Regions from separate parts of the Pseudoalteromonas porphyrae genome, predicted to be linked through region 1. Evidence: predicted binding sites of a transcription regulator. Region 1 holds the regulator's gene; each other region holds the start of a gene.
The links. The regulator LexA, encoded in region 1, represses DNA repair genes until DNA is damaged. The targets are predictions, from matches to a motif close to TACTGTATNNNNATACAGTA.

Region 1 (7,517 bases):
GACTTGGCTAGAAAATATAAAAGTACCCTTTATAAAGCTTAATATTGCGGATTTAATAAAGCGAGTTTACGCGTCAATATTTGACTTATTGCGAGTTAGCCCAATCAACCGTTTACCTATAACTTGGTGTTGCTGATTTTTTGGGCTAATTCTTGATGTTGCCATGCGCTAAATAGCTTTTGTTGTTTGCTCGAAATTTTTAATCCATACGTTTTTTGCATATAAAAATAAGCATCTGCGATACGTTTTCTCGAGTAAAGAGGTGGTTCAACTACGCGTTGTTTAAAGTCGACCTTTACTTGGCAACGGCCATATTGGCTAGCATCCCCCGCTATCATTCCAAATCGATAATTAGAGCGATCTGCATTTATTTCACCAATGGCTGGCGCGAGGTTATGTATATCGGCTTCCATCTTACGAAATTGAGCACTGGTTTTAACGCAATTTTTTCGCCCGCCATCTTGCCAGCATTGTAGTTGGTGACCAAATTCCCATGCAGGTACAATGTGCTCCCACTCAATGCGTACAGCGCGTGCATTTGGTTTTCCTGAGCGGGTTATTGCATTACGCGGTACATAACCGCACTGAGTTGGATCGGGAACGAGCTTTTTACCTTGGCGTTTTATGTCGCAGCCACAATAAATGCTTTTAGCGTCGGTAGGTAATGTTTTGATTAAATGTCTTTTCGCTGTAGAAAAGCGAGTAAATTGCTCGGCATTAAGGTTAAAACTAAACAACGATGCCAATAAGGCAATAATAAAATACGGCATATCCAATCACTTAAGTGAACTACAGGAGGGCGTATTTTAGAGTTATTATTCAATAGCGTAAATCAGCTGAACGGACGAGCTTAAGTACTTAATAATTAAACTAATGTATATTTTTATAGATCAGAAAGTTTACATTGCATATTTTTATATGCAATTTAGTCGGCGATGGCGTGTGGTTATCGCCATCACCATTAAGAGAATTTTATGTGCGAGTTCGTTTACGTCGAGGCAACCTGAAGTTTTGTAGTAGTAAAATAAATCCAGTGATACAAAATAACACGCTACAGGCAGAAAAACTGATCAGTAATGGATTATTAAAGTCTTCTCGTTCGTCGTAATCCATAATATGTAGCATCCAAAAAAAGTCAAAAATACGCCAAATAGTACTGCGTACAGTAATAACGTTTCCATTATCTGCTGATAGATATAACGTTGTGCTAAAGGAGTCATCAAAAGTTACTTGCCAAATATTTTGTTTATAACCCACCTCACGAGGGCCTGTTGTTAGTATTACAGCATTATTAACTTTTGCTTCTATTAATAAATGAGCGTAGGCATTTGCAATAATTTGGGTTTTACTCGGTGCTAAAAGCGGGCGCCCAGTAAGGCCATTAAAGCTATGCTCACCTTCGCTGTTATTCACTGTAATTATTGGGGTGGTTAAAAAATGACTATAAGTTATTTGAGTTGGCTGTGGAACTTGCAAGACAATATTATCAAGTGAGGTAGGGTAATCGGCTTGATTAAATGGGTTATTAATTGAGCGTGCTGCAAGATGCTTACCGTGCACTTTTTCAAGAGGGATTGCGCTCATTACTAAACCACCTAACAACCAGGCAAAAATTTGAATTGCTAGTAAATACCCGAGCCATTTGTGAAATTTACGAGCGTGTTTAAAAATGCGTTTATTCATATTACTACCTGTTTGTTATTATTTTTCAGCGCGGTATTTTATAAGCTATACTCGGTTTGCCAATGTGGCAAATTGTCGCATGTAGATTTTAGCTTAGATAAAACGTTGAATTATGTATCTTGAGGTGACTTGGGGATAGATTATTTGGTATAAAAGCAAAAATAGGTTAAAGTTTGCATTGTTTTTAATGTGAGATAAAAGAGAAATAATGTCGGAAATTCAATTTTTAAATGTAGATCTTGAGCTTGAATCCAAACAAGATATTAGCCTGTTAGTTGCAGACTTAAAAAAGAGTGCTGTGGTTTTACATTATGATAAAGATGAGTACCGACAGCTTGCACGCATTGAATCTAAAGGAGAAGTAACCTCTCCTGATAAGGCGATTAATCACTTATGCGAGTTAATAGAGTCGTGTTCGCGTGCAGCATTAAAACAATGGTTATCGTGCTCAAAGCGTACTTTTGATCTTGGCTTTGAATCAGGTACCTCGCCAAAGTGCTTTAATCAAGCATTACAGGTTGATACCTTGTTACGCATATCTGCAATAGGTGCCGGTGTTGAAATTACTATTTATCCTGTTCAGAGCTAATTTTACGCTCAACAACTGCTGCGGTCATCCTCGATACGCAGCATAATTCACCTCGGCTGTTGGTTATTTTTACTTCCCATACTGATGTTCGCTTACCCAAATGCAGTGGCTTAGCTATTGCTGTTAACGTGCCATTACGTGATGCTTTTAAATGGTTCGCATTGATCTCTTGTCCAACGCAGTAAAAGTTTGTGAAATCGACCACAAAATTAGCGGCATAACTGGCGACGGTTTCAGCTAAAACAACATTAGCACCACCGTGCACTATTCCCATTGGGTTATGATGCTCAGGGATGGCTGGCATAGTTGCAACGAGGTAATCGTCACCAATTTCACTAATCTCAATGCCCATGGTTTTCATTAATGTGCCTTGTCCACTTATACCGTTATCAAGATTTTTGCATTGTTCAAGGGTGATAGGTTGATACCAAATACTCATATGTTCATATTCTCCAATGGGTTTAAATTTACTTTATACTTTTTAACATTCATATCGGTAACTTCATACTAATAAATTCAATCAATATTTATGGTTTTATTTAAGCCAATTTAAATTTGCGATTTTCATATAACTGTATATACTCACAGTTAAATGTACTGTATGGAAACCCAGTTGTATGCGCCCATTAACGAATCGCCAAGCTCAAATTCTCGAACTTATTAAAGCTTTTATCAAAGATACAGGCATGCCACCAACGCGTGCAGAAATTGCGCAGACGCTAGGTTTTAAAAGTGCAAATGCGGCAGAAGAGCATTTAAAAGCACTTGCTAAAAAAGGTGTAATTAAAATGAAACCTGGTGCAAGCCGAGGTATTCAACTGGTTGAAGAAGATGAGCCAGAGCAACTAGGTTTACCGCTTATTGGTAGGGTGGCCGCGGGTGAACCAATATTGGCTGAGCAACATGTTGAAAGCCATTGCCAAGTTGATCCGCTGTTATTTAAGCCAGCTGCTGACTTTTTACTGCGTGTACAGGGCATGAGTATGAAAGATATTGGCATTATGGATGGTGATTTATTAGCTGTACATCGTACTCAAGTGGCTGAAAATGGCCAAGTAGTGGTGGCACGTGTTGATGATGATGTAACCGTTAAGCGTATTGAAAAAGCTGGGAAAAAAGTTTTCTTACATGCTGAAAATGATGACTTCTGCGCAATTGAAGTTGATCTAGAGCATGAATCTTTCAATATAGAAGGTTTGGCTGTTGGTGTTATTCGTAACGCCGATTGGATGTAATAACTTTTTCATAGAGTGGCATCAAATAGCTGAAGTTTGATGCTTTACATTTTTTAACCCCTAATATATTAGAACCCACACTTGTAAGTACCATTCAAAGCCTTATTACCCCTACTTATCCACTGCTTTTAGCTATTTAATATTACCTTCCTTTGGAAAATAACGCGCTGATTTTTAGTTGTTATTTTTGCAGTAAAATAAAATTTAATTGCCATTAAAACTTGCTAATTGTTCATTTTTTAACTAATTGGTTAATACACTGTATTAACAATTGCTCTTTAATGAGTGTGTTTATGCCTGTGGCATAAATAAATTGTTAACTTTCAGTTAAAATAACAATAAACGAATTGGCGCGATTTAATAGCAGTGCCGCCTTTTCGCTTTGCATTTTTGCAATAGCATTCAAAGGAGTCGTCACATGGGTAAACTGAGCTCTACCTTGTGGCTTATATTGTTTGTTCTACCGCAGCAAGTATTGGCAAATAGCCAATTTAATATGCGAAAGGGCGTAACAGATATAAGTAATGATGTTTATCAACTGCACATGACAATATTTATTATATGTTGTGTGATTGGTGTAATTGTGTTCGCGGTTATGTTTTGGGCACTAATCCATCACCGAAAATCAAAAGGGGCAAAACCTGCCCAATTCCATGAAAGTACAAAAGTAGAAATCCTCTGGACGGCAATACCATTTGTAATCTTAATCGCTATGGCGGTACCCGCTACTAAAACTCTAATTTCGATGGAAGATGCCAGCAAAGCTGATTTGACCATTAAAATTACGGGGTCGCAGTGGAAGTGGCATTATGAATACATGGGTGAAGACGTTGCTTTTTACTCTATTCTATCAACCCCTCAAGATCAAATTTCCAACCAAGCAGATAAAACAAACACCTATCTACTTGAAGTTGATAAACCATTGGTATTACCAATTAATAAAAAAGTACGTTTTTTGATGACTTCAGACGATGTTATCCACTCTTGGTGGGTACCTGATTTTGCTGTTAAAAAAGATGCAAACCCTGGCTTTATCAATGAAACGTGGACCAAAATTAATGAAGAGGGAATTTATCGAGGTCAGTGTGCTGAACTATGTGGTAAAGATCATGGTTTTATGCCTGTTGTTGTTGAGGCTAAGTCTGAGCAAGCGTTTACCGATTGGTTGCAACAAGCGAAGCAAGCCAAAAAAACGGCAGCAGCAGCAGATGCAGCCCTGCTTGACCAAACCCTCCCTAAAGAGGAGTTAATGGTGTTGGGAGAGCAAGTGTATATGGCTAGTTGCGCCGCATGCCATCAACCAACAGGAATGGGTTTACCAGGTGTATTTCCTGCGCTCAAAGGTAATCCTGTGGTGTTGGGGGATATTAATGATCATATTGATGTGGTGATTAATGGTCGCCCAGGTACTGCGATGCAAGCATTTGTTAAGCAGTTATCAATTAAGCAATTGGCAGCTGTCGTTACCTATAAACGTAATGCATGGGGTAATGATACTGGGGATGTGATTCAACCGAGTCAAATACAAGCCGCGATTGATGCAACTTCGGAGGCTAAATAATGAGTAGCGTAACAGAGCAACAACATAATGAAGCTGGGCATCATGACGGCGGACATCATCACCCTGCAAAAGGGTTTAAGCGTTGGTTGTACACAACTAACCATAAAGACATTGGCAGCTTATATTTAATTTTCTCGTTGACCATGTTTTTAATTGGTGGCGCGATGGCGATGGTTATACGCGCTGAGTTGTTTCAGCCGGGACTACAATTAGTTGATCCTCACTTCTTTAATCAAATGACTACAGTACATGGCTTGATCATGGTATTTGGTGCTGTTATGCCTGCTTTCACAGGGCTGGCAAACTGGATGGTGCCCTTGATGATCGGTGCGCCAGATATGGCGTTACCTCGAATGAATAATTGGAGTTTTTGGATTTTACCATTCGCGTTTTTAATTCTATTAGCCTCATTATTTATGCCTGGTGGTGGCCCTGCATTTGGTTGGACATTTTATGCACCACTTTCTACTACATACAGTAACGATAACACCGCGTTTTTTGTGTTTGCTGTGCATATCATGGGAATTAGCTCAATCATGGGAGCAATCAATGTCATTGTGACCATTGTTAATATGCGAGCTCCAGGTATGACTTGGATGAAGCTACCGTTATTTGTATGGACTTGGCTAATAACGGCATTTTTACTTATTGCTGTAATGCCTGTATTGGCAGGTGCCGTGACTATGGTCCTGACGGATAAATACTTTGCGACCAGCTTTTTTGACGCGGCTGGGGGCGGTGATCCGGTGATGTTCCAACACATATTCTGGTTCTTCGGGCACCCTGAGGTGTACATCATGATATTACCGGCCTTCGGTATTATCTCAACAATAGTACCTACCTTTTCGCGTAAGCGGCTATTTGGCTATGCCTCTATGGTTTACGCGACGTCCTCAATTGCGTTGTTGAGCTTTATTGTTTGGGCGCACCATATGTTTACGACGGGTATGCCGGTCGCTGGGGAGCTATTTTTTATGTATGCGACCATGCTGATTTCGGTGCCAACGGGCGTTAAGGTATTTAACTGGGTAGCCACTATGTGGCGGGGTTCGATTAGCTTTGAAGTACCCATGTTATTTAGCATCGCCTTTATTGTGTTGTTTACGATTGGTGGTTTCTCAGGGTTAATGTTGGCAATCACCCCTGCAGATTTTCAATATCACGACACTTACTTTGTGGTGGCACATTTTCACTATGTATTAGTGACAGGTGCGGTCTTCTCAATCATGGCGGGGGCTTATTATTGGCTGCCAAAATGGACGGGTAATATGTTTAATATCACTTTGGCTAAATGGCACTTTTGGTTGTCGTTAGTGAGTGTGAATGTGCTGTTCTTTCCAATGCACTTTGTTGGTCTTGCAGGTATGCCACGTCGGATCCCTGATTATGCGCTGCAATTTGCCGATTTTAACGCGATTATTAGTATTGGCGGCTTTGCTTTTGGCCTTTCACAATTGCTGTTTGTTGTTGTGGTGTATAAATGCGCACGCGGTGGCGACAAAGTTCCGGCAAAAGTATGGGATGGTGCTGAAGGTCTTGAGTGGGAGGTTGCTTCTCCAGCGCCTTATCACACATTTGAAACCCCACCGGAGATTAAGTAATGAGTCATGCACCGTTACTTAAACGCTTAGTTTTAATATGCCTAGGCATGTTTGCTTTTGCGTTTGCAATGGTGCCGTTGTACGACGTTTTTTGTGATGTTACAGGGCTTAATGGTAAGCCCTCGCTAGAGCAAGCAAAGCAAAGCACGCATATAAATGAAAAGCGTGAAATAGATGTGAGCTTTACTACGCATGCACAAAGTGGCGCGCCGTTTAAGGTGAAATCACATGAATATAGTGTGGTTGTTAAACCTGGTGCTATGCGTGAGGTGTTATTCAAAGCAAAAAATATCAGTAATGAAGATAAAGTAATGCAAGCTGTGCCGTCGGTATCGCCAGGTAAAGCAGCTAAGTATCTACATAAAATGGCCTGTTTTTGTTTTGATCAACAGCCCTTAAAAGCAGGGGAGGAGGTTGAGTTTAAATTACTTTTTTATGTTGATACGGAACTCCCTGATGATGTGGAAGAAATAACTTTATCTTATACCGTGTTTGATATTAGCAAGCAGTTAGTCGCCAGTAATTAGGCCGCCAAACTAATCGCTATTTAGGAGCAAATAAAATGGATAAAAATCACGAAAAATACTATGTGCCCGCGCAAAGTCCGTGGCCAATAGTCGGTGCATTTGCAATGTTTTTTATTGCAGTGGGTGCCGCGCTTACTGTGATGCAGGCTAAGAATGAAGGTGGCAATGGTCATTATATTCTCTATGTAGGCATTGGCGTGTTGTTGTTTATGTTATTTAGTTGGTTTAAAAATGTCATTGAAGAGTCTGATAAGGGTTTATATTCAGCGCAAATGGATCGCTCTTTTCGTCAAGGTATGAGTTGGTTTATTTTCTCTGAGG
Region 2 (7,517 bases), on a different contig from region 1:
ATCTGTCGCTAAGCCAAGCTGCTCTTGTATTGCATTCGCGCCTTGCCAATTTGCTTGTTCGTAGAGTTTTACTAAACGTAAGTATTGTGCCAGCAAGCCTTCGTCTTTAACGAGTGCTAATTTTATGTCATTGGATAGTGGTAACTTTTCCATAACACTTTCCATGCTTTCATCGAGTATGGCATCCATTAACGACATCATACCGGTCAAAAATGCCATGCCTGTATCTTTAAATTTATTATGATTTATTGCGAGTAACTCAGTAAAGCGTGCGCGAGTGAGCGATAATCTAATTAGTTCTGCAGGTTTATCTGCGGCAACTTGAGATGCAAAAAGTAGCGATAAAAACTTTTTAATTTCTTGTGCGCCTAAAACAATTAAGGCTTGTTTTATGGTATTTATTTCAGCTCTTCGCTTGAATGCAGCAGAATTACTATAGCGCAGAAGTTTGTAAGATAAGTTTACATCTCTTTCAAAAACTTCAGTAATTTTCTTTAAGTTTAAGTCAACAGTCGACGTTTCATAGAGTAATTCAGCAAGTGCCATTTCTGATGGAGGCAGTGTTTTACTTTGTACCATTTCAGGTTTAGAAAAGAAAAACCCTTGAAAGTATGTAAACCCTAGTTCAAGTGCTAATTGATACTTTTCGTATGTTTCGACTTTCTCAGCCAATAATTTAATTTGTGGGAATGGCTTAATTGCTTCAATAACTTCATGGATAGTATCAAGTTCACAGGTCAAAAAGTCGATTTTGATGATATCAATAAAAGGGTAAAAATGACGCCATACAGGCTGGTGAATATAATCATCAAGCGCTAAGGTATAGCCTTTTTCTTTTAAGTCTTTGACTAAAGAAAGTAAACGTTTCCCTGGTTGAATTGTCTCTAATATTTCGACCACAATTTGTTCTTTGCCTAATAGAGTAGGGTAGCCTTTTTGCAATGTGTCGAGTGTAAAGTTTATAAAAGCAGGTTTGTTATCGGTTAAATCTTCTAAACCAAAGTTAAACTGGCTGCCCTCAATTAGTCGCGAGGTCGCTTCATCGCCATCGATGTTGGGAAATACATTATCAACGCCATCACGAAATAGTAACTCGTAACCTACAAGTTTTTTTTCACGGTCTAGAATTGGTTGGCGCGCAGCATAAAAATACATAAACAACAGATCCACATCAGTTAAACGATTACATCAGCAATATAAGGTAAAACATAGCAAATAGCATTAACTATATTTTCAAAATTAAACCTATAGTATTGGTGTGTACCAGTGTATAGATCTTATCCTAGGGTAAATAGTCATTAATTTCCATTGATATACACTAAATTTACTGCTTTTCACAAAAAATCAGAATGTTCTCATATGGTTGCTAGATTAGTCGTACTAATTGGAGTTATTTACCCTTAGCATGATATAGTCAAGCACTAGGTTGGTTTTTACACCAATAATGTCTTATTTATAGCATTGATTTGCGAGTCATTATTAGGATTAAATGCCTGATTTAAACTTCTTTATCGGAGGCGAATTTGGAAACTGGAATGATTATTTCTTTGGCAGCATACTTTATTGTAATGCTCGGCATTGGTTTGTATGCATATAAACAGTCAACCAGCGATGTGTCGGGTTACATGCTTGGTGGTCGTAGTTTATCACCAAGTGTAGCTGCATTATCTGCAGGTGCATCAGATATGAGTGGCTGGATCTTGATGGGGCTACCTGGCGCTATGTTTGTTACTGGGTTTAGCAGTACATGGATTGCGTTAGGCTTAATTATCGGCGCATGGTTAAACTACTTTTTGGTCGCACCGCGATTACGTGTTTATACTGAAAAAGCGAATGACTCTATTACTATCCCAGATTACTTTTCAAATCGTTTTAACGACAACAGTAACTTACTGCGAGTAGTGTCTGCGGTTGTGATTATTGTTTTCTTTACTTTATATACCTCATCAGGTGTAGTGGCTGGTGGTAAATTATTTGAAAGTTCATTTGGTTTAAGTTATGAAATGGGACTTTATATTACAACAGGTGTTGTAGTTTTATATACTTTGTTCGGTGGGTTTTTAGCGGTAAGCCTGACTGATTTTGTACAAGGTTGTATTATGTTCATTGCTTTAATTTTAGTACCTACGGTAACTTATACATTACTAGAACAGCCTTTAACATCAACACTTAACAGTATTAACCCGCAAATGCTGCAATGGATTGGGGCAGGTTCTTTGGTGAGTATTATATCAGCAATGGCATGGGGGTTAGGCTATTTTGGCCAGCCGCATATTATTGTTAGATTTATGTCTGTTCGAAGCGTCAAAGATATGCCTACCGCACGTCGTATAGGTATGAGCTGGATGATAGTTGCAGCGTTAGGTGCGGTAGCTACGGGTTTATGTGGAGCTGCATATGCCTATGAAAATGGCATCGTTGTTGATGATCCAGAAACAATATTTCTTGTTTTATCTGAATTACTTTTCCACCCACTTATTGCAGGCTTTTTATTAGCCGCTATATTAGCGGCAATTATGAGTACAATATCTTCGCAACTATTAGTGAGCTCAAGCTCGTTAACAGAAGATTTTTATAAGACATTTATTCGTCGAGATGCCACAGATAAAGAGCTTGTATTAGTAGGGCGAATTAGTGTTGCTTTAGTTGCTATTTGTGCCATTTACTTAGCGTATGATAGAGATAGTTCTATTTTAGACTTAGTAAGCAACGCATGGGCTGGTTTTGGCGCTGCATTTGGTCCACTGGTTCTATTTAGTTTATATTGGAAAAGAATGAACTTTGAGGGCGCATTAGCTGGTATGGTCGTCGGTGCTGTAACCGTGTTAGTGTGGTTTTATGCGCCGATAGAGGTTAATGGTGAACATATCAGTAAGTTAATTTACGGTATTGTTCCTGGGTTTATTTTATCAAGTATTGCAATTGTTGCTGTAAGCTTAACAACAGCAGCGCCGAGTGAAAAAATTACGCTATTGTTTGATGATGTCGAGAAATCGCTTTAATCATAATGTGTAATTAAGAATAAAAAAGGAGCTAATTAGCTCCTTTTTTATTTGTATTTTAGCTAAACGTTAACTGGCTGCTTTTTCTTCTGTGTTTTTCAGATCAGTAACGCTACTTGCTTCTTTTTTAGATTTAGCAGATGAAGCCTTAATTGGTACTTCTTTTGCGCCTTTCAAAACATTCATGAAATCATCTTTGCTTTTTGCAATCTCAAGTGCGAGCGATTCAATTTGTTGCTCGCTTAAAGGCACATCGACCTTTTCTAGCATCGCCTCAAGTGATTCAGCGATATCGAGCATCTTGTCATACGCGTCAGCTTCTTTTTTAGTAGTAAACGTCATACGCTCGACTCCGTTTCTTTCTACAACATATTTAACAACAACAGCCATGATTTCTCCTGCCAACTTGCTTGGTGAATGATAATTCACCTTGATTGATTACTGTTTTTATGTACAGTAAATGTTTGTCCGGCTATTTGCAAGTGAACATTTTTATTTTTTTATTATCGGTACGGTTGACAAGGTGGACGCTATTTACTTTATTTAAAAGGTCACACTTTTTCAGTATGGCTTTAATTAAAATCAGTCAAAAAGTGAGATCGCTTTATCAACTATTAACTGAGTCCACGAATGGACATCATGGAGGAGAAACATGAAGTTTTTAACTTTAATAGTCGTATTATTTGGTTTTGCAGTCGCCTTGCCAAGTTATGCGGTCGATAATAAGCCTGCTACAGCTAAAATTGCTCAAAAAGCTGAGGTTATTAATATTAATCAAGCAAACGTTGACCAATTGGTTCAATTACCAGGTATTGGTAAATCAAAAGCGCAGGCTATTATTGATTACCGTACTAAGCAGGGTAAATTTAAATCACTAGGTGAGCTTACTCAGGTTAAAGGTATTGGTGACAAAATCGTTGCAAAATTAGAAGGAAAAGTAACGCTTTAATTACAAAGGCGAGCTATTGCTCGCCTTGTTTCTCTTTATTATATAGTTTAATAGCCTCGGCTAAAAAAGGTTTTGAAAATTGTATTTCGACGGGCGTTGTCAATATTGGATAACTTATACCTGTGACAATTAATGCAAGTATCATCAGCCAGCCATCAATATAAACGAGTGAGAAAAACAATGGAATTAATAGAGTTAGCTTAGCGATACGTAGACTGATTTTTTGCATTGGGCTTAGCATGCTAAGTGCTATTGCGATTATATCTTGTCGCTGTCGCACTTTTAGATGCTTAAGTTGAGGTAACTGGCTTGATAAAAAAGCAGGCATCATAGACTCTTCTTAATGATTAAACGAGCGAAAACAACAGTTATTAATACAATACTGAATGCTGCAAATATCACTTCCATCCAAGCAGGCATACTCATTCCTAAAAATTCCCAATCAATATTACCGCAATCACCGGTTGCAGCAAAAAAATTTGGTATCCATTCGTGTAAAGGCAGCGGGAAATTCGGCTCAAATTCACAACTAAAAGCAAATGGGTCAGTCGTTGTTTGCATATCAATGTGCTCACGTGCGATCAGGTAGCCCCAAATACTGGCTGTTGCCCACGTCACAATACCTAAAAACCGAAAGATAAAATGGCTTGGTTTAATGGCGCCAATTAATCCGGCAACTAATAATCCCAGCATTGCAGTACGTTGGTATATACACATAATGCAAGGCTCTAAGCCCATTTTATATTGAAAAAATAACGCAACAATTTCAAAGATAAATGCAGTCACTGCCAATAATATCCATGGAGTACGTTGCTGTGCTAAATTAGCTAACCAATTCATAAAACTTCCAATTAAAAACGCTGTAGTTAGATTATGACGTAGACGCTAAACCACACGCAAGGGTAAACATCACTTGTAGCTATAAAAAGTTATACGCTGTTATTTATTCTTTGATGAAAATATCGCGTTTCGTGATCGCTGTGTTTTAATATGTAAAAGACGCAAGATGTTATATTTTTATGGATAATCCTAATTATTAGTATAGATTGGGGTGGGAAATCAAATGAGGGCGTTCTGACTGACTGACTTTACTTGTTAGTTTGGCTTCATCTGGTACAATCAGTCAGTTAACTTATAAAGTGATGTAATGTGATAACTCGAGTGGGAATTGAATGAGAATTTTTAAAGCTAAAAGTCCAGCTGGATTTGCGGAAGAGTACATTGTTGAATCAATTTGGAATGGTGATTTTCCTCCAGGCTCTATTCTTCCTGCTGAGCGTGAGTTATCAGAATTAATAGGTGTTACACGTACGACTTTACGCGAAGTGCTACAACGTTTAGCGCGTGATGGTTGGTTAACGATCCAACATGGTAAACCAACACGGGTTAACAACTTTTGGGAAACCTCAGGATTAAATATATTAGAAACGCTTGCGCGTCTTGATGAAGATAAAATGCCAGAGCTAACAGATCAATTATTATCTGCTAGGACTAATATTAGCGCAATTTATACTCGTGCAGCAATTAAACATGCACCAGATCGTGTGATTGAAATCTTATCACAAAGTGATGAGCTTGAAGATAGCGCACAAGCATTTGCAGATTATGATTATAAAGTTCACCATGAATTAGCGGTTGCCGGAAATAACCGTATTTATGTGTTAATTTTAAATGGCTTTAGAGGTTTTTACTCTAAAATAGCTTGTCATTACTTCTCTGATCCAGGCACACGTCAATTAGCGCGTCAGTTTTATAAAGACTTAACTATACTGGCCGAAAAGCGTGAACACGATGGCGCAATTTCATTGCTACGTAAATATGGTCATCAAACTGGTGAAGTATGGCAAAAAATTCGTGGTGACATGCCAGAAAATATTATGGACTAATGCAGTAAAATAGATAGATTGAAGAAACCTGCTTTTGCGGGTTTTTTTGTGTTCATTTTATGCATTAAAATATGTTCAATATTTTCGATTGGCTGCATCGAAAAATACGATTATCTATTTAAGCTTATTATCTCTAGAATATTTGGATAATTATGCATGTAAACCCTTGGTATTTCATTTTTTGATGCCATATTAAAGGCAAGCATTGCGTAAGCAATTAAAAGCAAACTCAAATATTTGGAGAATAAAATGGGTGTATTAGTAGGCCGCCAGGCACCAGACTTTACCGCTGCAGCAGTATTAGGTAACGGCGAGATCGTAGATAGCTACAATCTTCACGAAACAATTAAAGGTAAAAAAGCAGTTATTTTCTTTTACCCGTTAGATTTCACTTTCGTATGTCCTTCTGAACTAATTGCTTTTGACAAGCGTTTCGAAGAATTCCAAAAACGTGGTGTTGAAGTAATTGGTGTTTCAATTGATTCACAATTCTCACACAACGCATGGCGTAACACTGCTGTTGCAGATGGCGGCATTGGCCAAGTGCAATATGCATTAGTTGCAGACGTTAAACACGAAATTTGTAAAGCATATGACGTTGAGCACCCAGAAGCTGGCGTTGCATTTCGTGGTTCATTCTTAATCGACGAAGCAGGTAACGTTCGTCACCAAGTAGTGAACGACTTACCACTAGGTCGTAATATCGATGAAATGCTACGTATGGTTGATGCACTTGCATTTCATACTGAGCACGGTGAAGTATGCCCTGCTGGTTGGACTGAAGGTAAAAAAGGTATGGACGCAAGCCCTGCAGGCGTTGCTAAGTTCCTTTCTGAGAACGAAGGCGACCTATAATTTAGGCCTTTGTTTTAGAATATAAAAAACCCGCCAATTTGGCGGGTTTTTTATGTGCTTTTATTTAGAACTTGTATGCAAGTTTAAAGTAAGCTTGGCGCCCGATAGCACTATGTGTCTTACTGTCAACGCCAAAAGAATCTGATGGTGCCTGTGGCGGTTCTTCATTTGTAAGGTTTGATGCACCTAAAGTTAGTGTTAATTCATCGAAACCTACATAACTGACTGATGTGTCGATTGAGGTCCAAGAATCAATATCAAAACGATCATTGTTTGTATCAGGTAAATCGTTGTAACCGCTTATATAGTTAATACCAACATTAGCAAGCCAGCTCTCATTACTCCAATCAACCCCTGCAACCCATCTAAATTCTGGATGTTGGAATTCACCATTAAGGTCTTCAGCGACAATACTCGTATTACCTTGTTTATCACTTTCAAACGATTGTTCTTCAAAATTTAGCGTGTAGGTTAAATTATAATTGAATTTGAATTCACCTAAGTTATCGGTATTTAAACGATAATTAAGATTTAAATCAAACCCATCCGTTTCTCGCCCGCCTATGTTTACGAATGTATCGTTGATCACTAAGATACGACCAAGATTACCACCTTGACTTGGTGCCCGTTGGACTAAAGCTTGATCGCTACCACAGCAGTCAACGAGTTTTTGAGCGCCAATTTTCTTAATGAGATCTTCTTGATCATAATTCCAGTAATCTACACCGACGCTAAAGTTATCAGTAGTTTGCCAAATAACACCTAAATTATAGTTACTTGATGTCTCTGGTTGTAAGTCAGGGTTACCAGCAACAATTGCGGTAT
Region 3 (7,517 bases), on a different contig from region 1:
AGCTAATTCCGATGCTTCTTTTTGCTTTTCAGCCTGCTGCGCTTTAGCACGTTCTTTTTGCTCTATCTCACGCGCTTTTTTTGCTTGAGCTTGCGCCTGTGCCGTTTCTTTCTCTTTTGCTCTTCGCTCTTGCTCTAATTTTTTTATACGACGATCTTCAGATTCACGTTGCTTGCGTGCATCGGTTGCTCTGCGCTCAAGATCTTGGATACGTTTATCTTCGGCTCGCTTTTGCTGCTCTTCTTTACGCCTTAGTTCAGCAATTTTTTGTTCAACCATTTTTTGATCAACCGTCACAGCTGCAACAGCGTTTTCGGCTTCTGCCATAGACGTGTTTAACGTTACTTCCATTACTTTGGGACTTGGCGCATGAAAGTTTGCAGTGCCTATGAGTACGCCTATTATTGCAAAGTGCAATAATACTGATTTAATTACTGAAGCACCCATATTAGCCTTTAGTCCCTTCAAATGATTCTGTCATTAAACCAACCGATGGAACGCCTGCGTTCTTTAAAAAATCCATTAATAGTAATACTTCTTGATATGACACTTTGCCTGATCCTTTAATCATCACTGGCGTGTCAGGGTTTTTCATCAGCTGTAATTTGATGACCGCAGCCACATCAAGTGCCTCCATCGGCTCTTCTGGATCAGTGCCAATACTCACGTAATATTTACCTTGGGCATCTATCGAGGCAATGATTGGCGGCGTATCTTTCGTATCAACTAAATCTGATTCTTCCATTTTAGGAAGATCAACTTTAACGCCGTGTGTAATCAAAGGTGCTGTTGCCATAAAGATGATCAACAACACTAACATAACATCAATGTATGGGACCACGTTTATCTCTGCAACAGGACGACGCTTTTTACGTTGGTACATTCGCTTTTGCCTCTATTTGTGTAGCTGCTTGACGGTGTAAAATATTCGCAAACTCTTCCATAAAATTAATGTAATTAGATTCAAGCTTTTCAACTTTATTTGCAAAACGGTTATAAGCGATAACGGCAGGGATTGCTGCAAATAAACCCATAGCAGTTGCAATCAATGCTTCTGCAATACCAGGAGCAACCATCTGTAACGTAGCTTGTTTAACTTCACCCAATGCAATAAAGGCATTCATTATTCCCCATACAGTTCCAAATAAGCCGATATACGGGCTGATAGAACCGACAGTTGCTAAAAATGATAAGCTTGATTCAAGTTTTTCTATTTCTCGTGATAAAGCAACGCGCATAGAACGATGTGTGCCTTCCATAACAATGCTTGCACTTTCGAATGTGGTTTTTTTATGGCGTGCAAACTCTTTAAAACCAGCAATAAATAATGCCTCTACGCCTGTAGAGTTACCACTACGTGATGTGATTTCATTATAGAGCTTACTTAAATCTATACCTGACCAAAATTTTTGTTCAAAGCGCTTAGCATTTGATAGCGCATCTGAAATAGCTTTTTTGCGCTGGAAAATAACAGCCCACGACATAACTGACATAGCCACTAATGCCAACATAACCAATTGCACAAGAAAACTTGCTTCTAGAATTAAATCTAAAAAATTAAGTCCTGATCCCACTTTAAACTCCTACTTAAGGTTTCTTGTATAAATAAACATTTTATTATACGCCAGTGTATGACCAAAAACATGGCCAAAAGTTGCAACTAGTGTATCCATTCAATTCGGTACTGACAACGCTATTGCTGTGAATTAGCAACAAAAAACGTTAAAAGACAAACTGATCGTTTTTACCTCAAATGAATCAAATATTCTATTAAATTAAAAGTAAGTACATAATGATATATATTGCTGCGTATTTATTATAAAAAACATCATAAAACACACGTTTTATTCACTATAAAAGAATAACCACCCAAAACCAATTTAAAAACATGAAGCAGGATAGTTAAACTAATGTAAAGTTAATTCAAATTAAAATTAAAAAACATTTAATTCATACACTTAAAAAATAAACAACACTAGTATCGACCACTTTTCATGCAAAAACAAAAATCAATCATTAGTTTTATTAATCTGAAAATTAAATTTTTCTAGTTTGAACAAAAATAATAAAGCCGCTATTATTCTCCCATACCGAGCTAGCGCTGCAATGAATATTTCATTACACCCAGTTCTTTGCAATATGATTCTGATTTTTCGTGTTGCTCAGTTTAAAGTCATTTTGATAAAACTTGATGAATTTAAACTACTCCCTGGATTACTTCCTTCAACTTGTTGTTTGCCCGTATTTTTTGCGGGCTTTTTTTTGCCCGCAATAAAATCACTCTTAATACCTTACCCTTATCATTATTATTATTATTATCATTCTAGTAACTAAATTTTAATGCACTGAATATAATTACTTGGTTGAATTATATGGATATTAAAGTATTCCACAGCAAATATTCACACTTCTCAGAGGGTATACAATATAGCTGGCAAACTTAACTGTAAGTGAACTTATTATTAGGAATTAAACAAATACTATGCCTGCTTCAAATCAGAGCACAGTATTTATTACTTTATGTAAGATGGGATTACGGGTAGGAATATGGTGTATCTTCAGGCATGCTAAAGCTACAAAAGTTGACCAATATTACTCTTTTTTAGGCTGTAAGCCAAAATGGTGATATGCATTATCTGACACAATGCGCCCTCTTGGGGTTCGTTGTATAAAACCTTGTTGAATTAAGTAAGGCTCTATTACATCTTCAATGGTTTCTCTTTCTTCACCAATGGCTGCGGCTAAATTATCCAGACCAACTGGCCCGCCCATAAACTTCTCAATAATCGCGAGTAAATATTTACGATCCATATAATCGAAGCCGCTTTTATCTACGTCAATCATATTAAGCGCGAGCTCTGCAACCTCGGCATTAACTGTACCGTCTGATTTAACTTGCGTGTAATCACGCACTCGTCGCAACAGACGATTAGCTATTCGCGGAGTACCCCGTGAACGTTTAGCTATTTCGATTGCACCATCATCGCACATTTCTAAATTTAAATAATGCGCAGAGCGCCCCACAATCGTCGACAAGTCAGCCACTGAATAAAACTCTAAACGCTGTACTATACCAAAACGATCTCTCAGCGGTGATGTTAACGATCCCGCACGAGTTGTAGCGCCTATCAAAGTAAATGCAGGTAAATCAAGCTTTATTGAGCGAGCAGCTGGGCCTTCACCTATCATTAAATCTAACTGGTAATCTTCCATCGCTGGATAGAGGATCTCTTCAACTTGTGGACTGAGGCGATGAATTTCATCAATAAACAGAACATCACCCTCTTCAAGGTTTGTAAGCAATGCCGCTAAATCGCCAGCTTTTTCAAGTACAGGCCCTGAGGTTGTTTTAATACTTACACCTAGCTCGTTGGCAACAATATTGGCTAATGTTGTTTTACCTAACCCCGGCGGGCCAAATATTAATAAATGATCAAGGGCTTCACCTCGGCTTCGTGCAGCTTCAATAAAAATTTCCATTTGCTGCTTAACATGTGGCTGACCTGTGTAGTCGGCTAAAAGTTTTGGTCTAATTGCACGATCAACAACATCTTCATTACTTTGTTCGGTGGCATCTATTAAGCGATCCGCTTCAATCATGGTTTACTCACAACATTGATTTAAGAGACTCTTTGATCAGAACCTCTGTAGACATATCTGGCTTGCTAATCGCTTTAACCGTTTTTTGTGCTTGCGCCAACTTATAGCCCAATGAAACGAGTGCAGAAATTGCATCATCAGCCGCATTATTCGCAATTAAAGCATCTGATGCGGGCTGTATTACTGCATTATCACTAAATGGCGTGAATAAGTCATTACCCCAATCTTTTAAGCGGTCTTTCATTTCAAGTACAAGGCGTTCTGCGGTTTTTTTGCCAACACCCGGTAATTTCACTAAGCTAGTTGCATCTTCATTGTTCACACAGGTTACAAATTGCTTAGCCGACATTCCTGATAAAATAGCTAAGCCTAATTTTGGTCCAACCCCATTTGCTTTAAGTAATTCACGAAATAAAGCGCGTTCAGTTTTGTTATTAAAACCAAATAATAGCTGCGCATCTTCTCTCACCACAAAATGAGTGTAAACAATTGCTGTTTCACCAATATTGGGTAAATCATAAAAACACGTCATTGGCATGTTTACCTCATAACCTACTCCAGAGACTTCAAGTAAGATCTCAGGTGGTTGCTTCTCTACCAATATACCGTTTAATCGACCTATCATTATTATTTCCTTAGCCTTCCTCTAACGGTTTTACTGGCACTGCCCGCTAGCTTTATTAAGTTTTGATTAGAATGTGCATGACAAATAGCAATTGCCAGTGCATCCGCTGCATCGGCTTGCGGCGTACCTGGCAGCTTTAAAATATTTTTTACCATCTGTTGTACTTGTGATTTATCTGCACCACCATGGCCAACAACAGCTTGTTTAATTTGCCTTGCTGAATATTCAAATACGGGTAATTCAGCCACAGCAGCTCCGACAATAGCCGCTCCTCGGGCCTGTCCTAGTTTAAGTGCTGAATCAGGGTTATGCGCCATAAATACTTTTTCAATCGCAAACTGTTCTGGCGAAAATTGCGCTATTAATTGGCTAATACCTTGAAAGATCATTTTTAAGCGAATAGGAAATTCGTGATCCGCCAGTTTTATACATCCACTGCCTAAATAGGTAAATTTTGCACCTTGATGAGCAATGACCCCATAGCCCGTCAACCGCGAACCTGGATCAATCCCTAAAATAATAGCCAAGCTCTTGCCCAATAAATATAACTTACTAATAAAGTAATAATGCCAGAGCACTGTATAAATTACCAGTGCATTGTCAATGCAAAAACCCGCAATTGCGGGTTTTTGTGTTAATACTATAAAATGAGTCGCAATATTAACCGAGCGAGCGCAGTAAACCTTGGGTATTTTTACGCATTGTTCGAGCAATCATAAAGTAGCCTAAAACAGCCACAAATGTGCCCCCCACTAAAGGACCGATGATCCAAATATGCGGGTGTAATTTACCGGCTAAATCAAACATTTCTCGTTGCACAATAAATAATGCGACATCACTCACTAGAGCCGCAACAAAGCCAGCCGCACTGCCGAGTAATAAAAACTCGTATAATGTCGCATTTTTTATTAATCGGCCTTTTGCACCTAGGGTGCGTAAAATCACTATTTCTTGCATTCGCTCCCCTAAGCTTGCTTGCACTTGCGAAATTAAAACTAGCGCCCCACAAAGCACCACAATGGCAAGTACAAAGCCAATTGCCAATGATACTTGCGAAATAGTCGATTGAATTTGTTTAACAAAACTATCAACATCAATAGCATTAACCGTTGGGTAAGTACGTAACAATTCACTAAAGTCACGTTTTTGATCCGTCTCTATACGAACTGAAGAAATATATGTCGCAGGAAAATCAGCCAATACATCCGGACTCAAAATGATAAAAAAGTTTGGCTTTAAGGTGGCCCAATTTACTTTACGAACACTCGTTATTTTTGCATCAAACGATTGTGCGCCAATTAAAAACGTTAATGTATCACCGAGTTTTACGTCTAAACGCGCCAGCATTGATTCTTCAATTGACGCTTCACCCGTCGCACTTTCAGAAAACCACTCGCCATCGATGATCTCATTTTGCGCTGGTGATTGTGTTAACCAGGTTAAATTAAGCTCTCGCCCGATACCAGAGCGCGCTTCTTCATCTTTTTTCTCATTATCTTGCAACGATACTTCACGCGCTACAAGTTCACCATTTACCGCATTAACACGCCCGCGAATAGTTGGGTAAAACTCTGATACTTGAATTTTCTTTTGCGCTAAATAGTCAGTTATTACGGGTAATTCAGACTCCGTAATATTAACTAAAAATGCATTAGGTGCGTCATTCGGTAATTGTGACTGCCAATCAGCAATCATGTCGTTTTTAAGTACCACCAAAAATAAAAGTAATTTAATCGCTAATGCAAAGCTAATAAGTTGCACTGAATTTGCATTCGCGCGCTTTTGAATTGATGCAATCGCCAACGACCAACTATTGCCTGGGCGTAAACCTAATTTACGACCGCCCCCAAAGATGATCCGTGAGACCAAAAACAACAAACCAATAAGCACCAATGTTGAAACAAACAAAATTGCAGTAATTTTTAAGTTATTACTAAATAACCACATTAATAAAAACACAGTCATTGCAGACATGGCTAAATGTACTTTACTAACAAGTAATCTATCCCCTAAATTACGACGCAACACTCGCAGCGGCGGTATATCAAATAAGTCTAACAACGGCTTAATTGAGAACATCACAGCACAAATCACGCCTGTACTAATTGCCGTTATCCAAGGTTTAATACCCGCAGCAGGTAATGTATTGTTCATAGATTTAGCTAAATAGTTCGCTGCAATATCTTGTAAACCAAAGCCTATGAGCAAGCCAATAAGCACAGATAAAGCGCACACCATTGATAAATGCAATAAGTAAATTTTGCGGATCATGTCGCGGCTACCGCCAAGGGTCTTCATCATCGCGACAGGATCGTATTGTCGCTCACAATAACGCTTAGCAGAAACTGCAATAGCCACAGCGGCTAAAATAATGCCTAATAAACCTGCTAACAATAAAAAGCTTTCAGCACGATTTAAGCTATTAGCGATAGGAGATTGACGGTCTTTTACACCATACCATTGCTGATTTTCTTTTATTTGTGGCTTAAGCCAAGCATAAAAGGCATTAATATCAGACTCTTCACCAGCGTATAATTGACGATAGAACACTCGGCTTCCAGGCTGCACAACTTGCGTTTTCTCAATGTCGGCGCTATTTAACAAAACACGGCGACTGCTTGAAAAAATATTAAAAGGTGCATCAGGTTCTTCCACTAATACTTTTTCAATTGTAAATTGCGCTGCGCCGAGTTCAACCGTGTCGCCCACTTTTACATTTAACGCGTAAAAAACAGATTCACTAAACCACACATTGCCCGCACTTGGCCCTTGATTTACAATTTCAACCTGTGCATCTAAACGAGCCTTAATTTTTAACTCACCTTTGAGCGGGTATTCAGGCGATACAGCTTTAACAGAGCTTAATTGCATTTCATCATTAGCAAACAACATGGTATCAAAATAAGTTAACTGGGCTGTTTTTAAATTCTGCGAATGTGCTTTTTCTAAATACGATTGTGGTAAAGCGTGACTGCTGGCAAGTACTCTATCCGCTGCGATAAATGCACTGCTTTTTTGCGCAATACTTTGGCCTATTCTGTCTGTAACCATAGACAAAGTAAGTACAGTCAAAACGGCTAATGCAATGGCAGCACAAATAACCGTGAGTTCACCACGGCGAAATTCACGAAAAAATAGTTTTAATGCTAATTTAGCCCACATCAGCAAGAACCTCGCTGGTATCTTTTACCAGTTTACCCGCCTCAATTTGCAAAACATACTGGCATTTCGCAGCAAGTGCCTCATCGTGAGTCACCAGTATTAGCGTTGTGCCATGTTGTTCATTAAGCTC
Region 4 (7,517 bases), on a different contig from region 1:
TTCAGAAAAGTGAAGGAGGTTAGTATTCAGAACAATACTTTGATGATCCGCATCAAGTGCTAACAAATTACAAATATGCTGCTCGAGGGGATCATTCGCTGCAAAGCGGATTGGCTGTTCTAAAGTAACACTGCTCATATTTTTATAATGATGCTCCAAATAGTGTTTGAACTTTAATGTATACCCGCGACCGTTTCCTTCATAACCTATTATTGTGCTGGCAAATACAATACGAGGATAATGTGCGAGCATTTTAATTAGTAGTGGTACTGGGATCGCAGCGGCTTCATCAACCAGCAACACATCACATTCTGGTAGCTCATTAAGTAACTGATCGGGTGCAACATAATGTAGGTTGGCGAGTTGTTTATTTTGTGCTTGATAGGTGAGCTCTCGCTCTATTGCAAAGTGTTTAAAGCAGCTGTGCAAGGCATTAAATTGTTGTGAGCAAATGAGTATTTTTTTGCCTATTAATTTTGCGGCTGCAAGGCCCAAAGAGGCGGATTTTCCACGGCCGCGATCTGCACTGATTAATAATGGTCTATTGGCCCTTCCTGTCGCTGTTTTAACTATTTGATCGATACAATATTGTTGTTCAGTTAAGTCTATTTTACCAGCTAGCTGACTCGTGTTAGGTGATTGCTGCCAGCCTGTCTGTTGGCTCAAATGCAGTAATAGATCGTTACAGAGTAAACGTGCGAAGCGTTGGTTAAAATAACTGTATTGTTGCTGCGTTTCAAATGATTGAAACGCAGTAAGTGCAGGGTCGCACCAATGGTGTAACTCATTAAGCTCAGGCAACAGTAGAATAAACAACCCGCCAGCCTGGACAGTGCCACTGAGGGCTGCAAACTTATCAGGTACTAACCCACTAAACCCATCATAAATAACATGTTGAAATTCTTGGCCGAGAATCTGGTGAGTATGTTCGGGCCAAACACTGTTTGTGAGATCAGGACTGTTTGATAATACTTTTACATGCGGGTTGTTAAGTTGGTTGAGTAATTCATTAGCTTGCTGATAACACCAATTTTGTTCGCCAGTAATTAAGAGCAACTGCCTATGCTTAGCATAGGCAAGTTGCGTTAGAGTATTTTGTAGTAGCGAGTTAAATAGCTTGTAGTCGTGCATAAACAGTTACTAACCACTTACTACCAAAATCATCAAAATTCACTTGTACGCGAGATTGTGCACCACTACCTTCATAGTTAATAACTGTTCCCATACCAAACTTTGCATGTAATACATGTTGGCCTAAGTTAAAACCACTTTCTTCAAATGTGGCATGACTTACTGATGAGCTAAAACGTCCTGATGCAGGTGGGCGTGATACTTGTGTTTTAATGCGAATTTCTTCAATGCAATCCTCAGGCATTTCGCGTAAAAAACGTGACGGGCTGTGGTATTTTTCTTGCCCGTAAAGGCGGCGAGTCTCGGCGTGACTGATATACAGTTTTTCCATCGCACGAGTCATGCCTACATAACAAAGGCGACGTTCTTCTTCTAAGCGACCTGACTCTTCATTACTTTGTTGTGAAGGGAACATACCTTCTTCAACACCTACCATAAATACCAGTGGAAACTCTAGACCTTTCGCTGAGTGTAAGGTCATCATTTGCACTGCATCTTCGTGCTCTTGTGCTTGACCATCGCCAGACTCGAGTGAGGTGTGCGCTAAAAAACCTTGTAAAGGAGAGCTATACTCTTCATCTTCCGGCAGCTCATATTGGCCACAGGCACTGATCAGCTCCTCTAAATTTTCTACACGAGCGCGGCCTTTTTCACCTTTTTCAGCCTGATACATCGCCATCAAACCTGATGTTTGAATCGCGTATTTGGCTTGCTCTTCTAACGTGAGATCGCTAATTTTATCTTCAATATGCTCTACTAGTTCAACAAACTTAGTAACAACGGTTGCTGCACGGCCTGATAAATGTTGTTGCTCAACAATCGCTTTAGCGGCGTACCACAATGGTAATGATTCGCTACGGGCACAGTCGCGTATATGGCTCAGGGTTTTATCACCTATACCACGGGCTGGGGTGTTAATTACTCGCTCAAAAGCGGCATCGTCTTGGCGATTACCTACTAAGCGTAAATATGCGAGTGCATCTTTAATTTCTTGACGTTCAAAGAAGCGCATACCGCCATAAATGCGGTATTTTAAACCTTCTTGGAGCATAGCTTCTTCGAGAACGCGTGATTGTGCATTACTACGGTACAAAATAGCGGCATCTTGCAGGGCGTTCCCCGCGTTCAACCAGCTGCGTAATTTACTACTAACAAAGCGTGCTTCATCTAATTCGTTAAAGGCAGCATAAACTGAGATTGGCTCACCATCATTACCATCAGTCCAGAGGCTTTTTCCCATACGATCTGAGTTATTTTGAATGAGTGCATTAGACGCTTTTAGAATGGTGGCAGTAGAACGATAATTTTGTTCTAGGCGAATAGTTTCGGCCTTAAAGTCGGTTAAAAAACGTTTAATGTTTTCAATTTTAGCACCACGCCAGCCGTAAATACTTTGGTCATCATCGCCAACAATCATAATACTATTAGTGTCGCCTGCCAGCAATTTAAGCCATGCATATTGAATAGTATTAGTATCTTGAAACTCGTCAACTAACATGTGGGCAAAGCGTTGCTGGTAATGGCGAAGCAAGGTGGGGTTATTTTTTATAACTTCAAAACTGCGTAGTAAAATTTCTGCAAAATCGACTAAACCGGCACGGTCACATGCTTCCTGATAAGCGGTATACACTTTTAACATCATTTGTTCGTTGATGTCATAAGCTTGAATATCTTTAGGGCGCAGGCCTTCGTCTTTTTTGGCACTGATATACCAACCAAACTGTTTAGCAGGCCATTTTTTATCATCAATATTCATGGCTTTTAATAAGCGCTTGATCATGCGCAGCTGGTCGTCAGAGTCTAAAATCTGAAATGCCTCTGGCAAATTAGCTTCGCGATGATGGGCGCGTAAAATACGGTGTGATAAGCCATGGAAAGTACCAATCCACATTCCACCAACAGGAGCTTGAAGGGCTTCTTCAACGCGAGAGCGCATTTCTTTAGCTGCTTTATTAGTAAAGGTTACCGCAAAAATACTGTAAGCCGAAGCTTGCTCAACTTGCATTAACCACGCGATACGATGAACCAGTACTCGAGTTTTACCAGAGCCAGCACCAGCGAGCACCAACATATTTTGTAGTGGAGCAGCTACGGCATCCCGTTGTTTGTCATTTAAGCCATCGAGTAATTCTGAAACGTCCATCATCACGCCTTTTCAATCAATATTGAAGGCAGTATAACAGGTGTTTTTGTTAGGCTAAATAAAATACTGTTTTTATAAACAGTTAATTTAAAAAATGTTCTTTATTCTATTTAGTGAGTTTTTTAGCTAAGCTATCATGCGCATGATAATGTTGCCGTAGTAAATTTGACTTATATTTAGTGAAAATAACGATTTTGGTAAAAAGAAATGATGCTATATTATTTTAAGCTTTTGATTTTAATCGGTTTTAATAATTGGCATGATGTGTGTAAGTATCTAATAAGAAATTAAATTAATAATTGAGGTTAACATGGCAGATCAAGGTTCTGGCGGTAATGTAATTGCGGCAATTTGTAATATCTTTTTTCCAGGTTTAGGGCAGTTGGTGCAAGGACGTATTTTGTCGGCTATCTTTTTTGCACTAGCCATTATTATAAGTTATGCGCTTGTTTATGTATTAATCGGTTTTGTACTAGTACCTATTATTTACTTATGGTCGATAATTGATGCCGCTCGCTATAGATCATGACGTTAGAAGTTAATAATAGCGCCCTTTGGCGCTATTATTGTTTTTGGTGTTGTGCTTTTACAATTTGGGTATAATTGCATAATTATAGGTTCATAAGTGATATATATGGAATATCAATTTATACGCGATCCAATCAGTGGCCTGCGCATTAAAATTAGCAGCGAACATGCAGTAATAGGCCGTTGGCTTAACGAAGAAATTGGTAAAGAAAAAATAGCCATGGTACAAGCATTAATAGCATCAGTTGCAAGTAGCTTTGAGCCGCTGACTTTACAAGGCCAAGAAATTGATTTGATCTTAAATAAAGACGAAGCTATTTTTGAAGCGCACGCATTACACCAAGATTCTGAAGATTTAATCGCATATCAAGACGATGAGCTAATGCTTGAAGAAAATGGTTTAAGCAGTGGTTGTGGGTTTGAAGACTTTATTGATTTGATTAATTCATGGCAAGAATTTACCACAGGAAGGTAAGCAGAGCATAGGCTCTGCTATTTGGCTATATTACTGCTCAGACACTGATTTAACAGCAGCAAGTAATAAATTTTCGGTCAGACGTACTTTATAGTTAGGGTTAGCGTATTGAAAATGCACGAGCCCTTTTTTATCTACCACAAATACCGCAGGCACAGGCAGTGCAACTTTAGCTTTACCATCGAGGGACACAAAATTCACCCCTAGTTTATTACGGTAAATAGTCGCTGTTTTATCATCTAAATAAAATGCAAGGCCAAGCGCTTGGCTTAAGGTAAGGCTATCGTCAGAAAGTAACTGATAATTAGGGGTGTCAATTTTACTCTCAGCGAGCTTTTCAGGGCTGTCTGGTGAGATTGCAATAATTTGTGCACCTAATTCAGCTAGTTCAGCTTCTATTTTTTGTATACTCGCAAGTTGCTTTGAGCAATACGGGCACCAGCCACCTCGATACACTATTAACACCGTTGTTTTTTCTGCAAAACGCTCAGCAAGATCAACATTGTGACCATCTTTATTCTTTAATGTTGTTGCAGGTATAGTCAGTCCAGGCATCAGTGGGCTGACTTTTTCAGCTGCTGAGGCAATATTCGTTGCGGTTGCAGCTGATACCGATGCTGTTATAAGCATAGAGCAAGCAAATAAAATAGGTTTTAGCATGTAATTCCCTTGGTAATTTTTGAAACGTGCGGCTTAGATGACAGACTAGCAAGATAAACAATTTCATCAAACTTAATTTATCTGTATTATTAGCAGTAATTAAATAGAGTAACTGGGATCGAAATGTCTGCCAATTTAAGTAAACTAGTAGTGATGCTAGAAATGCAAAATGCCATGAATACTAAAGTACATGACCAATGGTTTAGCCAAGGGTTTGAGTGGAATCGTGCTATTTGGGTTGAATGCGCTGAAATGCTTGATCATTACGGTTGGAAATGGTGGAAAAAGCAAACTCCAGATACCGAACAAGTTATTTTAGAGCTTGTTGATATTTTTCATTTTGGTTTATCGCTACGCATTGATGGTAAAACTAGTTACTTAGATTTAGCTAAGCAACTTGAACAACAGTTAAGTGCACCGCAGCAAGCTGATGACTTCAAACAAACATTAGAAATTCTAGCGGCGTCAGCTGTTGCAGATAAAACCTTTAACGCTGCTGCATTCGCAGGTTGCATGGTGCAAATAGGTATGGATATTGATGATTTATACCGTGGTTATGTAGGTAAAAATACGCTTAACTTTTTCCGTCAAGATCATGGTTACAAAGACGGTAGCTATATTAAAGAATGGCATGGACAAGAAGATAACGAGCATTTAGTTGAAGTAGTTAAAAGCCTTGATACTGAACATGCTGATTTTGCAAAGCTTGTATACCAAGGCTTGGAGGCGCGTTACCCTAAGAGTTAAGGGTGGACGTGGCTAAAATCAGTAATATTTAAATAGTCACTAATTTCATTGTGTGGTTGCTTGCTATCAGGGTTTGCAACCGCCAATAAATGACCAATACCAAACTCTTTCGCGGCTTTTAACACACTTAAACTGTCGTCAATAAATAGTGTTCGTTGTTTATCAAACTCTAAATCTGCATGTACTTGTTGCCACAAACTTTGATGCTCCTTACTTACACCGTATTGATGAGTAGACACCACACCATCCAAATAATTATCAATGGCTGTTTTTTCGAACTTTAAAATAACACTTTCAGGGTGCGCGTTGGTCAATAAAATAAGCTCTTTACCAGCTTGGCGCAGTGCAGTTAAAAAAGCAGGCACATCTTCACGTACTTTAATAAGGTGCTGTGTTTGGCGTTTAAGCTCCATAATTGGCAGATTAAGCTGCTGCTCCCAGTAATCTAAACAGTACCATTGAATTTGCCCATGAACTGCTTGATAACGTTTTGCAATATCAGCTTTTGCTTCATCCAAACCAATATTGCGCACAATAGCATGCTGCTCAGGAATAACGTTTAGCCAAAAGTGATTATCGAAATGTAAATCAAGGAGTGTGCCATCCATATCGAGTAATACAGTATCGATTTTTGACCAATTTAGCATAGGAATTTCCACTTATAGGGTTTATGATTAAACTAACTGCCATGATAGCAAATTAATGCCGATGACACAGAAAAAGCACCCAACACCACCTGAAATTCTCAGTGACGAAGTCGTCGCTAAAAGCCGTTTATTTACGGTTGAATCCTTAGAATTAAAATTTTCAAATGGCGAGCAGCGCCAATATGAGCGGATCCGTGGCGGTGGCCGGGGGGCGGTAATGATAGTGCCACTAAATATAGACAATGAACTGCTGCTAGTTCGTGAGTACTGTGCTGGCACCAATGATTATCAACTAGGCTTTCCCAAAGGGTTAATCGACCCCGGTGAAACACCAGAGCAAGCAGCAAACCGAGAACTTAAAGAAGAGGTTGGCTTTGGTGCTGAGCAACTCCAACCATTAAAAGTAGTATCAATGGCACCGAGCTACTTTAATGCAACAATGCATATTTTATTTGCTCAGCAGCTTTATCCGCAAACACTTATAGGTGATGAACCAGAACCATTAGTGGTTGTTAAGTGGCCATTAACCGATTGGCAGTCATTATTACAACAATCAGACTTCACAGAAGCACGAAGCGTTGCAGCTTTGCTATTATTAACTAAGCATTTAGAATCTGGAGCTGCCAATGAATAAATTACTAGAGCCTTGCATTGAACTTGCACAAAGTGCAGGGGCAGCCATTATGGCTATTTATAAACATGGTGATATCGGTCAACAAGAAAAGTCGGACCATACCCCTGTTACTAAGGCGGACTTAGCTGCAAATGATGTACTTGTCGCCGGCTTAAAAGCACTCGCACCCGATATCCCTATTATGTCTGAAGAAACGCCCATTCCTGCACTTGCGGATAGGCAAGATTGGCAACGTTATTGGTTGCTGGATCCTATGGATGGTACAGGGGAGTTTATTTTAGAAAGTGGTGACTTCGCTGTAAATATTGCCTTGATTGAAAATAATCGTCCGGTACTTGGTGTGATCTATTGGCCAGCAAAAGAAACCACTTATTTTGCTAGCTATCAAAATGGTGCATTTAAGCGTGTTGCCGGTATAGAGCAGCAGATCAATGTTGCTACCCCTGATAACCTAACTTTAGCCGTTAGCCGACGCCAAAAGATTGAAGCGGTGAGTCAATACTTAAATGCACAGTTTACAACCGTTGCAGTTGGCTCATGCTCTTTAAAGGC

Region 2: the regulator LexA is predicted to act here: its motif matches at 3,442-3,461, upstream of ADS77_RS08635 (YebG family protein).
Region 3: the regulator LexA is predicted to act here: its motif matches at 4,801-4,820, upstream of ruvC (crossover junction endodeoxyribonuclease RuvC).
Region 4: the regulator LexA is predicted to act here: its motif matches at 3,339-3,358, upstream of uvrD (DNA helicase II).

What each region holds. Positions count from the first base shown of each region.
Region 1 is NZ_LHPH01000022.1:35,181-42,697, forward strand. It holds gene ADS77_RS16495 (endonuclease) at 117-770, opposite strand; gene ADS77_RS16500 (hypothetical protein) at 973-1,683, opposite strand; gene ADS77_RS16505 (hypothetical protein) at 1,892-2,272, shown strand; gene ADS77_RS16510 (PaaI family thioesterase) at 2,250-2,711, opposite strand; gene lexA (transcriptional repressor LexA) at 2,890-3,507, shown strand; gene coxB (cytochrome c oxidase subunit II) at 3,926-5,068, shown strand; gene ctaD (cytochrome c oxidase subunit I) at 5,068-6,669, shown strand; gene ADS77_RS16530 (cytochrome c oxidase assembly protein) at 6,669-7,196, shown strand; gene ADS77_RS16535 (cytochrome c oxidase subunit 3) at 7,232-7,517, shown strand, end outside.
Region 2 is NZ_LHPH01000007.1:344,812-352,328, forward strand. It holds gene ADS77_RS08625 (EAL and HDOD domain-containing protein) at 1-1,155, opposite strand, end outside; gene putP (sodium/proline symporter PutP) at 1,524-3,002, shown strand; gene ADS77_RS08635 (YebG family protein) at 3,072-3,392, opposite strand; gene ADS77_RS08640 (ComEA family DNA-binding protein) at 3,655-3,951, shown strand; gene ADS77_RS08645 (hypothetical protein) at 3,965-4,282, opposite strand; gene dsbB (disulfide bond formation protein DsbB) at 4,279-4,791, opposite strand; gene fadR (fatty acid metabolism transcriptional regulator FadR) at 5,124-5,837, shown strand; gene ADS77_RS08660 (peroxiredoxin C) at 6,087-6,692, shown strand; gene ADS77_RS08665 (TonB-dependent receptor plug domain-containing protein) at 6,757-7,517, opposite strand, start outside.
Region 3 is NZ_LHPH01000026.1:63,205-70,721, reverse strand. It holds gene tolA (cell envelope integrity protein TolA) at 1-447, opposite strand, end outside; gene tolR (protein TolR) at 449-883, opposite strand; gene tolQ (protein TolQ) at 870-1,574, opposite strand; gene ruvB (Holliday junction branch migration DNA helicase RuvB) at 2,593-3,600, opposite strand; gene ruvA (Holliday junction branch migration protein RuvA) at 3,608-4,225, opposite strand; gene ruvC (crossover junction endodeoxyribonuclease RuvC) at 4,228-4,752, opposite strand; gene ADS77_RS18160 (ABC transporter permease) at 4,886-7,387, opposite strand; gene ADS77_RS18155 (ABC transporter ATP-binding protein) at 7,377-7,517, opposite strand, start outside.
Region 4 is NZ_LHPH01000025.1:3,801-11,317, forward strand. It holds gene ADS77_RS17470 (GNAT family N-acetyltransferase) at 1-1,131, opposite strand, end outside; gene uvrD (DNA helicase II) at 1,109-3,274, opposite strand; gene ADS77_RS17480 (hypothetical protein) at 3,585-3,803, shown strand; gene ADS77_RS17485 (YacL family protein) at 3,909-4,277, shown strand; gene ADS77_RS17490 (peroxiredoxin-like family protein) at 4,308-4,937, opposite strand; gene ADS77_RS17495 (dUTP diphosphatase) at 5,061-5,684, shown strand; gene yrfG (GMP/IMP nucleotidase) at 5,681-6,331, opposite strand; gene nudE (ADP compounds hydrolase NudE) at 6,393-6,965, shown strand; gene cysQ (3'(2'),5'-bisphosphate nucleotidase CysQ) at 6,958-7,517, shown strand, end outside.